One region of the Hymenobacter endophyticus genome, then DNA from elsewhere that is predicted to be linked to it. Evidence: riboswitches for the same ligand, from Rfam matches in the RefSeq annotation. Region 1 holds a riboswitch; the other holds the start of a gene.
The links. Region 1 has a riboswitch for S-adenosylmethionine ahead of ROI90_RS16260 (SusC/RagA family TonB-linked outer membrane protein). Riboswitches for the same ligand answer to the same signal wherever they lie in the genome.
Positions count from the first base shown of each region.

Region 2: it holds a riboswitch for S-adenosylmethionine, as region 1 does, so the genes downstream of both, ROI90_RS20175 (amino acid permease) here and ROI90_RS16260 (SusC/RagA family TonB-linked outer membrane protein) in region 1, are expected to answer to the same signal.

Region 1 is NZ_JAWDJT010000011.1:168,435-174,228, forward strand. Features, by position in the region: gene ROI90_RS16255 (RagB/SusD family nutrient uptake outer membrane protein) at 1-571, opposite strand, end outside; gene ROI90_RS16260 (SusC/RagA family TonB-linked outer membrane protein) at 711-3,737, opposite strand; SAM riboswitch class I at 4,217-4,308, opposite strand; gene ROI90_RS16265 (DUF5694 domain-containing protein) at 4,708-5,562, shown strand; gene ROI90_RS16270 (DUF1572 family protein) at 5,598-5,794, shown strand, end outside.
Region 2 is NZ_JAWDJT010000018.1:34,077-39,870, forward strand. Features, by position in the region: gene ROI90_RS20165 (EcsC family protein) at 1-481, shown strand, start outside; gene ROI90_RS20170 (hypothetical protein) at 626-1,093, opposite strand; SAM riboswitch class I at 1,452-1,544, shown strand; gene ROI90_RS20175 (amino acid permease) at 1,850-3,298, shown strand; gene ROI90_RS20180 (CPBP family intramembrane glutamic endopeptidase) at 3,416-4,303, shown strand; gene ROI90_RS20185 (TSUP family transporter) at 4,397-5,794, opposite strand, start outside.

The sequences.
Region 1 (5,794 bases):
CCAGCACCTGGTCGTAGGTTTGCTCCCGGGTGCTGCGGCGGGTGCCCCGGCCGTTTTCCTTGGTGCGGGTGGGCGTGAGCACCAGCGGCACCCCGCCCCAGCCCCGGCCCAAATCGAAGTACACCAGGGCCCGCAGGAAGTAAGCTTCGCCCAGTAGCTGGTTTTTCTCGGCCGGGGTTAGTAGCGGGTCACTGATGCCGGGCAGGGCCGCCAGCACGTTGTTGGCCCCGTTCACGGCCTGGTACATCTGGGTCCAGGCCTCAGTAATCAGCACGTTGTCGGCGCTGAGCTGGTTCTGGTCAATCTGCAGAAACTGGTTCAGCGTGCCGTTAAAGCGCACATTCTCGCCGGGCAGAAAGCCCAGCACCGGCCAGTTCAGCTGGTAGTAGGCCTGCACCCGGTCGTACACGCCAATGGTGGCGGAGCGGGCACTGCTGGCATCAGTAATGGCTTGGTCGTCGGGAAGCTGCTGCACCGGCGTTGGGTCCAACAAATCGTTGCAAGCCGAAATACTCAGGGTAGAAGCACCCAGTACGGCGGCAAACAGCAAGTGGTATAGCGAAGATTTCATCGAAGTCAGATTCTGAAAAACAGAGTGTAATGTCATGCTGAGCGCAGCCGAAGCATCTCTACTGCGGGCTAACTCAATCGTGTGGACGAAGCGGTAGAGATGCTTCGGCTGCGCTCAGCATGACGGGCTTATGTCTTGGTTATAAGCCCACCGTAAGGCCCACCTGAAAGGTGCGGGGTTGGGGCACGGTAGCCCAGTCGAAGTTTTTGGTGTTGCTCACCCCACTCTGGGAGTTCACCTCGGGGTCGAGGCCGGAGTAGGGCGTGATGGTGAAGAGGTTGGCAGCCTGCACGTACACGCGCAGGGAGTTGAGGCGGGCTCGGCTCACGAGCTGCTGGGGCACGGTGTAGCCCAGCGAAAGGGTGCGCAGGCGCAGGAAGGAGCCGTCTTCCAGGTACCGGTCGCTCAGGTTCTGCACCACGCCCCCGTAGTTGTTGCTGGCCGGGTTGGTGGTTAGGCGCGGAATGTCGGTTTGGTCACCAGGCTTCTGCCAGCGGTCCAGCTGCTCGCGCAGGTAGCCAATGTTGCTCTGGGTGCCGCCGTGCACCAGAAAGAAGCGGTTCATGTTCATGATTTTCGCTCCCTGCTCGAAGTTCAGCGTGAAGCCAACATCCAGCCCTTTGTAGCTCACCGAGTTGGTGAGGCCCCCGAAGTAGTCGGGCCAAGCGTTGCCCACCAGCCGTCGGTCGGCCACCGATAGTTGCCCGTCGCCGTTCACGTCCTCGTACTGGGCGTCGCCGGTTTCGGGGTTCACGCCGGTTTGGTGGTATAGCCAGAAGGAGTAGAGCGGCGCGCCTTCCTGCAACCGGAAAATGTCGCGGGAGCCCGAGGTAATGGGTGCGGCCAGCTTCTCGATGCGGTTCACGTTGCGGGCCACGTTGGCGGTGGTGCTCCACTGCACGGCCGAGGTGCGGGGCAGCCAGTTGGCGGTCAGCTGCACCTCAACGCCCTTATTGCTCACGGCCCCGTAGTTTTCCACCACTGAGGCAAAGCCCGTTTTGCGCGGCACCGGCACGTTCAGCAGCAGGCCCGAGGTGTACTTGTCGTAGTAGTTCAGCTCCAGCAGCAGCCGGTTTTGCAGCACGGCCGCGTCCAGGCCCACGTTCCACTGCCGGGTGCTTTCCCAGCTCAGGTTGGGGTTGGCGAGTTGCAGGGGAGTAGTGCCGGGCAAGTCGAGGTAGTTGGCCCCGCCCTGCACCAGCCCGCGGGCGGCAAAGTCGCTGATGCCGGCCTGGTTGCCGGTTTTGCCCAGGCTACCGCGCAGCTTCAGCTCCTGAAACACGTTCAGATTCCGGATAAATTCTTCCTCGCTTAGGCGCCAGCCCAAGCCCACGGCCGGGAAATAGCCCCAGCGGTTATCGGCCCCGAAGCGGGAGGAAGCGTCAGCCCGCAAACTCACGTCGGCGGTGTAGCGCTGCTTGAAGCTGTAGGTAGCCTTGCCGAAAAACGACAACAGCCCCGCCTGGGAGCGGGACGAGGAGCCCGTTTGGGTAGCCGCCGAGGCAATGCTGGTCAGGTCATTGCTGGGGAACTGCTGGCCCGCCAGACTGGTGCGCTGGAACGTGTTTTTCTGGATGGTATTGCCCACCAGGGCCTGCAGGGAGTGGTTCTCGCCGAAATCAACCGAGTAATTCAGGGTCTGCTCGTTGAGCAGGGTTATGTCACGGGAGAGGAAGGAGGTAGCCGTGCCCCGGGGCTGCCCAGCCAGGATGAGCGTGTTGTTAAAGTTGTTCTCGTACATGTCGTTGAAGTCGATGCTCCAACTGCTGCGCAAGGTCAAGTGCTTGCCCAGCTGGTACTGCCCGTACACGTTTGAGATGACGCGCGAACCCACCGCATCATTGTTCAGGTTGTCGATGAGGGCCTGGTGGTTATCGAAGGAGCCGTACTTGGCGTAGGTACCATCGGGGTTGTAAATCGGCAGGTTGGTGCGCGGAAACAGGGCCGAGTTGATGACGCCCACCGGGTTGTTGTCGTTGCTGCTCACGTTGCGGTGGGTGCGCGTGAGGGCCGTACTGGTTCCAATGCGCAGCCTATCGGTCACGGAGTTATCCAGGTTCACCCGCAGGCTAAACCGGTCGAAGTTGGTGGGCCGGGCAATGCTTTCCTGCCGGAAATAGCCGCCTCCGATGTAGAACTGCGTTTTAGCCGAGCCCCCGGCCGCCGACAGCTCGTAGCTCTGGGTCTGGGCCGTCCGAAACACGTCGGAAAGCCGGTCGTAGGTTTGTTGCTCCTCGGGTAGGCCGCGCCCCCCGGCGGCCGTTGGGCGGTAGGGCAACTGGGTCGGGTTGCCGCCGTCATTCAAAAACCGCTCATTTTCCAGCTGGGCCAGCTCCGGGCCCGTTACTAGGTCATACTGCTTGGGGGCCTCCGACCAGGCGTGGTAGGTGTTGAAGGTAATGCGGGTTTTGTCGCCGGCCTTGCCGCGCTTGGTAGTGATGAGTACCACCCCATTGGCCCCGCGGGAGCCGTAAATGGCCGTGGCGTTGGCGTCCTTCAGGATTTCGATGCTCTCAATATCCTGGGGGTTGATGTCGGCCAGCGGGTTGCTGGAAACCTGGTTGCCCAGGCCGGTGGCAATTAGGTTGGTGTTGTTGATGAACACCCCATCCACCACGTACAGCGGGTCGTTGCTGGCATTCACGGAGTTGCTACCCCGGATGCGGATAAAAATACCGCCGCCCGGCACCCCGGAGTTGGCCGATACCTGCACGCCGGGCGCTTTGCCCTGCAGGAGCTGGTCGGGGCTGGCCGCCGGAATGTCCTTGAGCGCATCACCCTTCACCGAGCTGATGGCGCTGGTCAGGGTCTTGCGGTTTTGCTCGCTGTAGCCCGTCACCACCACTTCCGAGAGCTGCTTCACATCAGCTTTGAGGGCCACGCGCACCGGGCCGGCGGAGGCATCCACGGTCTGGCTTTCGTAGCCAATGGCGCTAATGGTCAGGGTGCTGCTGCCGGGCGGCAGGGTCAGGGAAAAAGTGCCGTCGGGGCCGGTAGAGGCACCTACGGTGGTGCCTTTGACCACCACCGTAACGCCCGGTAACGGGCTGCGGTCCGTGGCATCCACAATAGTACCGGTGATGGGGGAGGCGGCCGTCTGGGCGAAACTCGCCGGGGCCAGGCCTGCCACCACTGCTGGCACCGCCAGAAGGGTAGAGGATTTCATATGCAGGAAAAGCAAGGGATGAGCACGCGCAGCCATAACAGCAGCCCACTCAGGGGCCGCGCCGGCGCGTCGGGAGGTGAATACCAAAAAGGCGAAAACCCTGGGGGCACAACTTCCACTCCTACACCTGGCTTGTGCACAGCCGGGGGCCAGCAGGCCGGCAAGGGGCCGGCGGAACTAGCAGTTTGCGGAGAGAGCAAGTAGGGAGGAACTGGCTATCCTGGGGCCGAAGCAGTCGGCGCACAGAAAAACCCCGCGGGCCTACTAGGCCCGGGTACTGCGTAGAGCAATGGCGCGCTACCGCTCTGCTCTACCGGCAAGCAAAAAGCAAGAAAGGGAAATTCCCGACGCCTTAGCAGCCCATGCCCACCATCCGCATACAGACGGAGCCACGCATCAGGCCACAACATCCATGCTGTACGGATGCGCGGGTACGGGTACTGCTGGGGGTGCTGGTGAAGGACTTCACGGCGTTGTTGTTTTTATATGGTCAGGACTTGGCACCGTTCCGGATGTTCCGGGGGTTGTCGGCGGTTCATCGAGCCTGTCTCTCCGCGCCTCTGTATAAAAACAATCCTTTGTGGGGTAAAGAATTGATGGTGCAAATGTACTGGCGCGTATTTCGAAAAACCAAATTTTTATTTTCAACGCCGGCCTTCTGCCCGTCATCTATTCAAGGTCACCCACGCCCAGAATGCCGCTTATCGGCCTCGTTAAAGCTATATTCTGTGGTTTGCGAATGGCCGCTTTATCGGTTTAGTTGGGCTGATTTTTCTGCGGAATGATCCTGCCTCAGATACAGTCGGGCAACGTTTCGTGGGGCAATAGGCGTCCTCTATGCGGGGTGTCGCCAAGTGTTGCTTACACCCAGCCTACCCTAGGCAACTACCGACATAAGCATCGGCCTCCCGCTGAAAAATCGACAATTGAGTGTAACTCGCACTTCCAGCCAATTATCTACTTCTTATTCATGAAGAAAGCCTGCTTTACCCTCCTGTTTGGGGCCTTTTCTTATGCCAGCCTGGCCCAGAAACCCGCTACTGATGTAATGATTGTGGGCTGCGACCATCTAAACCAGATTTATAAAGCCGACAAGCCCACTACCGACGTGCTGACGCCCCAGGGACAGCAGAATATCAGCCGCTTCACGGCCGCCATTGCCAAATACCAGCCCGATATGCTGGTGGTGGAAGCCCTGCCCGAGGAGCAGCCCCGCATCGACAGCCTCTACGCCCTGTACCGCCAAGACAAGCTGGCTCTGGCCGCCCTGCCCGGCGGCCGCAGCGAGATTTACCAGGTGGCGTTCCGGCTGGGTAAGCAGCTGCAGCTACCCAACATTTACTGCGCCAATGCTCCGGGCGGTACGTCGCAGGGGATTTTGCGCACCGGCCAGAACATTGAGGTATACCAGCAGGCCGGGCAGGAGCTGAGCAAAGCAGCGAGTAGCCTGAAGGCGGAACTAGAGGGTGGTAGCCTGCCCCTGTACCGCTACCTGGCCGCCATCAACCAGCCAGAGCTGTACAACCTGGTGTACCGGCTGCGCTACGTGACGCCGGCCCGGGTGGTAAACAGCCGCTTCACCAACCCCGATGCGGCCGTGGACACGGCTTTCATCAACCCCCGCTACATTGGGGCGGAGCTGATTTCGGTGTTCAAAAACCGCGACTATAAAATCTACTCCAACGTGGTGGTGCAGGCCCTGCAAACCCGGCCCAAGCGGGTGCTGGCGCTGTTTGGGGCGGCGCACATTGGCTCCCTGCAAAGCATTTTCGCCAGTGACCCGGAGTTTCGGGTGGTGGAGTCGCGGAAGTACCTGAAGAAGTAGCCGTTCGTATTGTTGTACCTCATGCCCGTTTCGTGATGGATGCCGATTTTCTGACCAGTGCCCGCAAGCAGTTTGCCTATTACCAGCTGCTTGGCTCCCAGACGTTTGCCCAACTCCCCGATGAGGCCTTGTTCTGGCAGCCCAACCCCGCGAGCAACAGCATTGCTACCATTGTGAAGCACCTGTGGGGCAATATGCTCTCCCGCTGGACCGATTTCCTGACCACCGACGG
Region 2 (5,794 bases), on a different contig from region 1:
GCGCATCCGGGCTTACCGCAACACGGCGGCCCTGGAAGGCGGCGTAACCGGGGCAGGCGGCTTTCTGCTGGGCCTCGCCGATTTTCCGCTGCTGCTAAGTATTAAGCTCAAACTGCTGTTTGACATTGCCGCCCTGTACGGCCACGATGTACGCAGCTTCCCCGAGCGGCTGTATCTGCTGCATATCTTCCAACTAGCCTTCAGCAGCCAGCACACCCGCCGCGAAACCTACCGGCAACTCGCCGGCTGGCCCACCACGGCAGCCACTGTGACAGCCGAATTATTCGACTGGCGCACCTTTCAGCAGGAGTACCGCGACTATATTGACTTGGCGAAACTAGCCCAACTGGTGCCGGTGATAGGGGCTGCCGTGGGCGCGGTGGCCAACTACCGCCTGCTTGTGCAGCTCGGCGAAACGGCCATTATGTGTTACCGCCTGCGCTGGTTTGCCGAGCAGGGCCGTTTGCCGGATCAGGCGTAAAAACGTGGCCCTTTGTGGTTGCCGCTGGATCAATGGCCCCAGGCAGCCTCGCTGTGCTCCAACGCAACATGGCTACGCCTCCTCACCAACAAACAGCCCCGACGGAAACCATCGGGGCTGCTGGGAGAGAGAAAGTAGGGGAGGCTAGCTCTTACCTTGTTTCAGGCCCGGCTTCATACCCTGGCGGTGCGCTTTGTGCTTGGCCATTTTATCGGCCTGGAGTTGGGTGTATTTGGCGTACTGGTCGGCACTCAGGATTTGCTTGAGCTGGGCTTCATACTGGGCTTTCTCCGCCTTCATGGCCTCGTGATGCTGCTTTTTGTCAGCTGGGGTGGCCGTGCCTGCTTGGGCTTTGTGGGCCTGCATCTGCTGGGCCCGGGAGAGGTGCAGCTGGCGCACCTGCTGGGTTTGGGTGGCCGAAAGTCCGAGCTTTTTGGTCAGGCTTTGGGCGGCGTGGTCGGCGCGCTGCTCAGGGGTTTTGGCAGTTTTGTCGCCGCGCATTTTACCTCCTTTTAGGTGCTGGCCGTGGGCGGCTTTCACCGGAGTGGTTTGGGCCGAGGCCGCAGCGGCCGATAAGGAGAAGGCAGTCAGAAGAACGAGGAGCTTTTTCATGAGACTATGGTGAAGGAGTTGTAGTTGAAAGCGGGAATCAGCCACCGTCCGGACTGGCAAGCGGGTGGCTGATGGAACATTTGCAAGTCCGGTGCCAGTTTTGGTGCCAACAGGGTAAAACAGCCTCCCGGAAAAATTTAAATTTTTCGATTAAACCTCAGTCTTAGTCCTGCGTCGCAGGTTTTTAGACGGCTTTAGGTGGCATAAGATGACCGTCAGCAGGCAGGGTTTCCAGCCGGGCCTGGCGTAGTAGCTACTAGAAAAGCGGCTGCGCATGAAGGCCGTTTTTTGCTCTGTTTGCGGGGGCAGCAATCCGGCTTTACCTTTGCAGCATCAATTCTTTCTAGCCGAAGGATTGTTTTTATACAGAGGCGCTGAGAGACAGGCTCAATGACGCGTCGGCAACCACTCGCAAGCTGCGGAACGGTGCCAATTCCTGACCATATAAAAACAAGTTGCCGTGCGCTTTTTGCCCTGCTTACCAGCCCGTGTTGCCGTTTCTGCTGCCATTTTGTGCCCCTTGGGTACGGCCGCAGCCTGTTGTAGCCCGCGTTGTTGTAGCTAGCCCGTAGCCCAGAGCGTGTGCGCCGCCAGGTGCCCGCCCGCTATTCTCTGCTAGTACTATGCCGGAGCCGGGTCTGGGGCTGGTTGCCTGACGCCCGCAGCCGCGCCGGTTTCAGCGTAGTGCGGCCCGCTTCAACTGCTTACTTCCCTCTTTTTTACGACCTGCCGGGCCGAAGTCCGGCGTACCTTTTTATGCTTAGAAAATCACTGGAACTGCTGCGGCAGGAGGCGGCCGAAACCGGCGCCGGAACGCTCAAACGAAGCCTGAACGGCTTCAACCTCATTACCATTGGCATTGGGGTAATTATTGGGGCGGGCTTGTTCTCACTCACTGGCATTGCGGCGGCCAACAACGCCGGCCCGGCCGTTACGCTTTCGTTTGTGGTGGCGGCGGTGGGCTGCGCCTTCTCGGCGCTGTGCTACGCCGAGTTTGCCTCCATGGTGCCAGTAGCCGGCTCCGCCTATACCTACGCCTACGCTACCATGGGCGAGCTGTTTGCCTGGATTATCGGCTGGGATTTGGTGCTGGAGTACTCGGTAGGTGCCGCTACGGTGGCCATCAGCTGGTCGCAGTACCTGCTTAAGTTTCTCAGTAAGTATGGCATTAACCTGCCCCCGCAGCTGGTCATGTCGCCGTTTGAAACGGCCACGCTGGCCAATGGCAGCGAGGTGCACGGCTTCGTGAACGTGCCGGCCATGCTCATCGTGCTGGCCATCACCATGATTATCATTCGGGGTACCTCGGGCTCAGCCTGGTTTAATGCGCTGGTCGTCACGCTGAAGGTGGCCGTGGTGCTGGTGTTTATCGGCTTGGGCTGGCAGTACATCGACCCTACCAACTATCAGCCCTACATTCCGCAGAATACCGGCACCTTCGGGGAGTTTGGCTGGAGCGGAATTTTGCGCGGGGCCGGGGTGGTATTTTTCGTGTTTATTGGCTTCGATATTGTGGCCACCATGGCGCAGGAAACCAAGAACCCGCAACGCAACATGCCCATCGGTATCATTGGCTCCCTGCTAATTTGCACCGTGCTGTTCGTACTGTTCGGACACGTAATGACTGGTTTGGCCAACTACACCGAATTTAAAGACAGCGCCGCCCCGGTGGCCATTGCCATCGAGAAAACGCCTTATGCCTGGTTGTCCTCGGCCGTGATTCTGGCTATCATCATCGGCTATACCTCCGTGATTCTGGTGGATTTGCTGGGCCAGAGCCGGGTGTTTTTCAGCATGGCTAAGGATGGCCTGCTGCCCCCGGTGTTCTCCCGCATTCATGAGCGTTTCCGCACGCCCCTACAGTCGAATTTGCTGCTGGGCCTGTTCATTGCCCTGTTTGCGGGCTTTGTACCCATTTCCGTGGTGGGTGAAATGACGAGCATTGGCACGCTGCTGGCCTTTGTGATGGTGTGCGTGGGTATTCTGATTATGCGTAAGCGGGAGCCCGATGCCCCGCGCGGCTTCCGTACGCCCTGGGTGCCGGTGGTACCTATTCTGGGCATTCTCACCTGCGTGGTGATGATGGTGTCGTTGCCCTGGGAAACCTGGCTGCGGCTGGCGGTGTGGCTGGCCATCGGTCTGGCCATTTACTTCGGCTACGGTCGCAAGCACAGCAAGCTAGGTAATCCGGCAAAAGCTGAATAGGAAGAAAAGAAGCTGGCAGGTAAGCCTGTTGCCGCAGCCGGGACCGTAAGGTTTCGGCTGTTTGCGTTGCGGAGCTTCTTGCGCGTAGCTTTGGCTCTCATTCTATTCAGTTTTTCTGTGGAATCTATTGTTATCGAAGCGCCCGTGGCGGCGCCCAGCCCGCCGGCTACAGTGTATCCAACTATCAAGGAAAGCTGGGCTTTTTTGGGGTGGTATCTGCTACTGTCGTTGCTGGTTGGGGTGCCCATTTTACTGGTCGGAGAGAAGCTGCTGGGTATGACCCGGCCCGTTACGCTGCTGCTCATGGGTGTTGGTACCAACGCTGGCTTGCTGGGGGTTCTCTGGTGGAAACAGAAGGTGCGCTGGCCCGGTATCAACCTGCACGGCCACGTGCCCGGCTGGCTGCTGCTCGCCTTGCCGGTGCTGGTGGTATCAGCTGACATGGTGCTGACGCTGGTTCATTTTCTGCACCTGCCCAAGTTCTCCTCCGGCGAAGCTTACCGGGAACTGATGAAAGTGCCGGTCGTTGGGTTTCTTATGCTGTGCGTGGCGGCGCCAGTGTTGGAAGAACTGCTGCTGCGCGGAGTGGTATTGCAGGGGCTGTTGCGCAACTTCCCCACCCGTCCCTGGATTGCCATCGGCCAGTCGGCCCTTGTTTTCGGGGTTATGCATATGAATCCGCCGCAAAGCCTAGCTACATTCTTTCTGGGGTTGCTGATGGGCTGGCTGTATTACCGCACCCGCTCCCTGTGGCTGTGCATGGGTGTGCACTTCCTTAACAATTTCTTCGCGTTTAATGCGCTGTTGTATCAGAAAGCAGGTAAAGGCACCGACGAGGTAGCCGCCTTTGGTCACCCCTGGGCCTACACCGTGGTAGTGGTGCTGAGCGCACTGGTGTTGTGGAGCTTGCTATGGATGGTGCAGCGTGCCACCTCCCCGCCACCGGTCCACTTGCCGGTCGACGAGCTCCCGCAACCGGCCGAGTTGCAACCGGACAGCATATAAATAGCCAGTGAAACTCTGCGCGAAAATGAGAACCGCCCCATTGGAACATTCCGGTGGGGCGGTTTGGCATTGAAGCACAAACGAATACAAGGGCTACATGAACACCTTGCGCAGCGCCCACAGGCTCCACACAATCACCATCAGGCCCACGCCCACGAACATCCAGCGCACGGGCAGGCGGCCGGCCAAGCGGGCGGCCAGGGGTGCGGCAGCCACACCCCCGATGATCAGGCCCAGGATAATCTGCCAGTGCGAAATGCCCAGGGTGGCGAAGAACGTAACGGCGCTGGCAAACGTGACGAAAAACTCCGTGACACTGACCGAGCCGATGACGTACTGCGGGGTGCGGCCCCCGGCAATGAGCGTGCTGGTAACCAGAGGGCCCCAACCGCCCCCGCCAAACGAGTCGAGAAAGCCCCCGGCCGCCGCCAGCAGCCCCAACTTCTGGTGCTTTTTACGCGGACCGGGCTTCACGAAGGCCTTGCTGATGATGCGCACTCCCAGCAGCAGCAGGTACGCCGCCAACAAGGGCTTTACGTAGCTGCCGTACTTTTCCCCAAACGTGGCCAGCAAATACGCCCCCGTAATAGCGCCCAGCACGCCCGGAATCAGGAGCACTTTAAATAACCGCTTGTTTACATTGCCGAAGCGGTAGTGGTGGTAGCCCGAGGCTCCACTGGCAAACATTTCGGCGGTGTGGATGCTGGCACTCATGGCCGCCGGGGCAATGTTCAGGCTCATCAAACTGATGGCCGTAATTACGCCGTAGCCCATGCCCAGCAGTCCATCAACCAGTTGGGCCCCAAAGCCAATGGCCACAAACAGCCAGAACGTTTTGGCATTGCTGGCCGCCGTCCACACCTGGCTCCAGGTGAAGTAATAGCTCAGGATGTTGAATACCAGCATGGCCGCAAATGCTAGCAAGGAGGCCGTGGCAATACGCCGCCACCGCAGCGCCGCCGGCGACTCATAGGCCGGCCCGCCAGTCAGCTCGGCCGTCACGGCATTCAGCGACTTCACTTTATGGGCGAAGTCACCGCCCACCTTCTCCCGGATAATGGCCATACGCTGGAGTACATCGTGCAACTCATCGGGCAAGGAATGGGTGAGCATTTCGCGCAGGCGCCTGGCAATGGTAGGCGACTTGCCGTTAGTGCTGATAGCAATTTTCAGGTCGCCTTTCTGCACAATGGAGCCCAGGTAAAAGTCGCAGGCCGCGGGCGTATCGGCTATGTTGCAGAGCAGGCGCTGGCGCGTGGCATCGGCCCTGATGCGCAGATTCAGCTCCTTGTCATGCGTGGCCACAATTACCAGGTCGTGGCCTACCAGCGTGGTGGGGTCGTAAGGCTGCTCACGCAGCTGCACAGCCGGGTGGCGGTCGGCCAGTACCTGCAGCTCCGGCCCGAACCGTATGGCCACCACCGTAACGGCCGCATCGGGGCTATTGGCTAGTATGGCCGAGAGCTTTTCGTAGCCTGCAGCCCCGCCGCC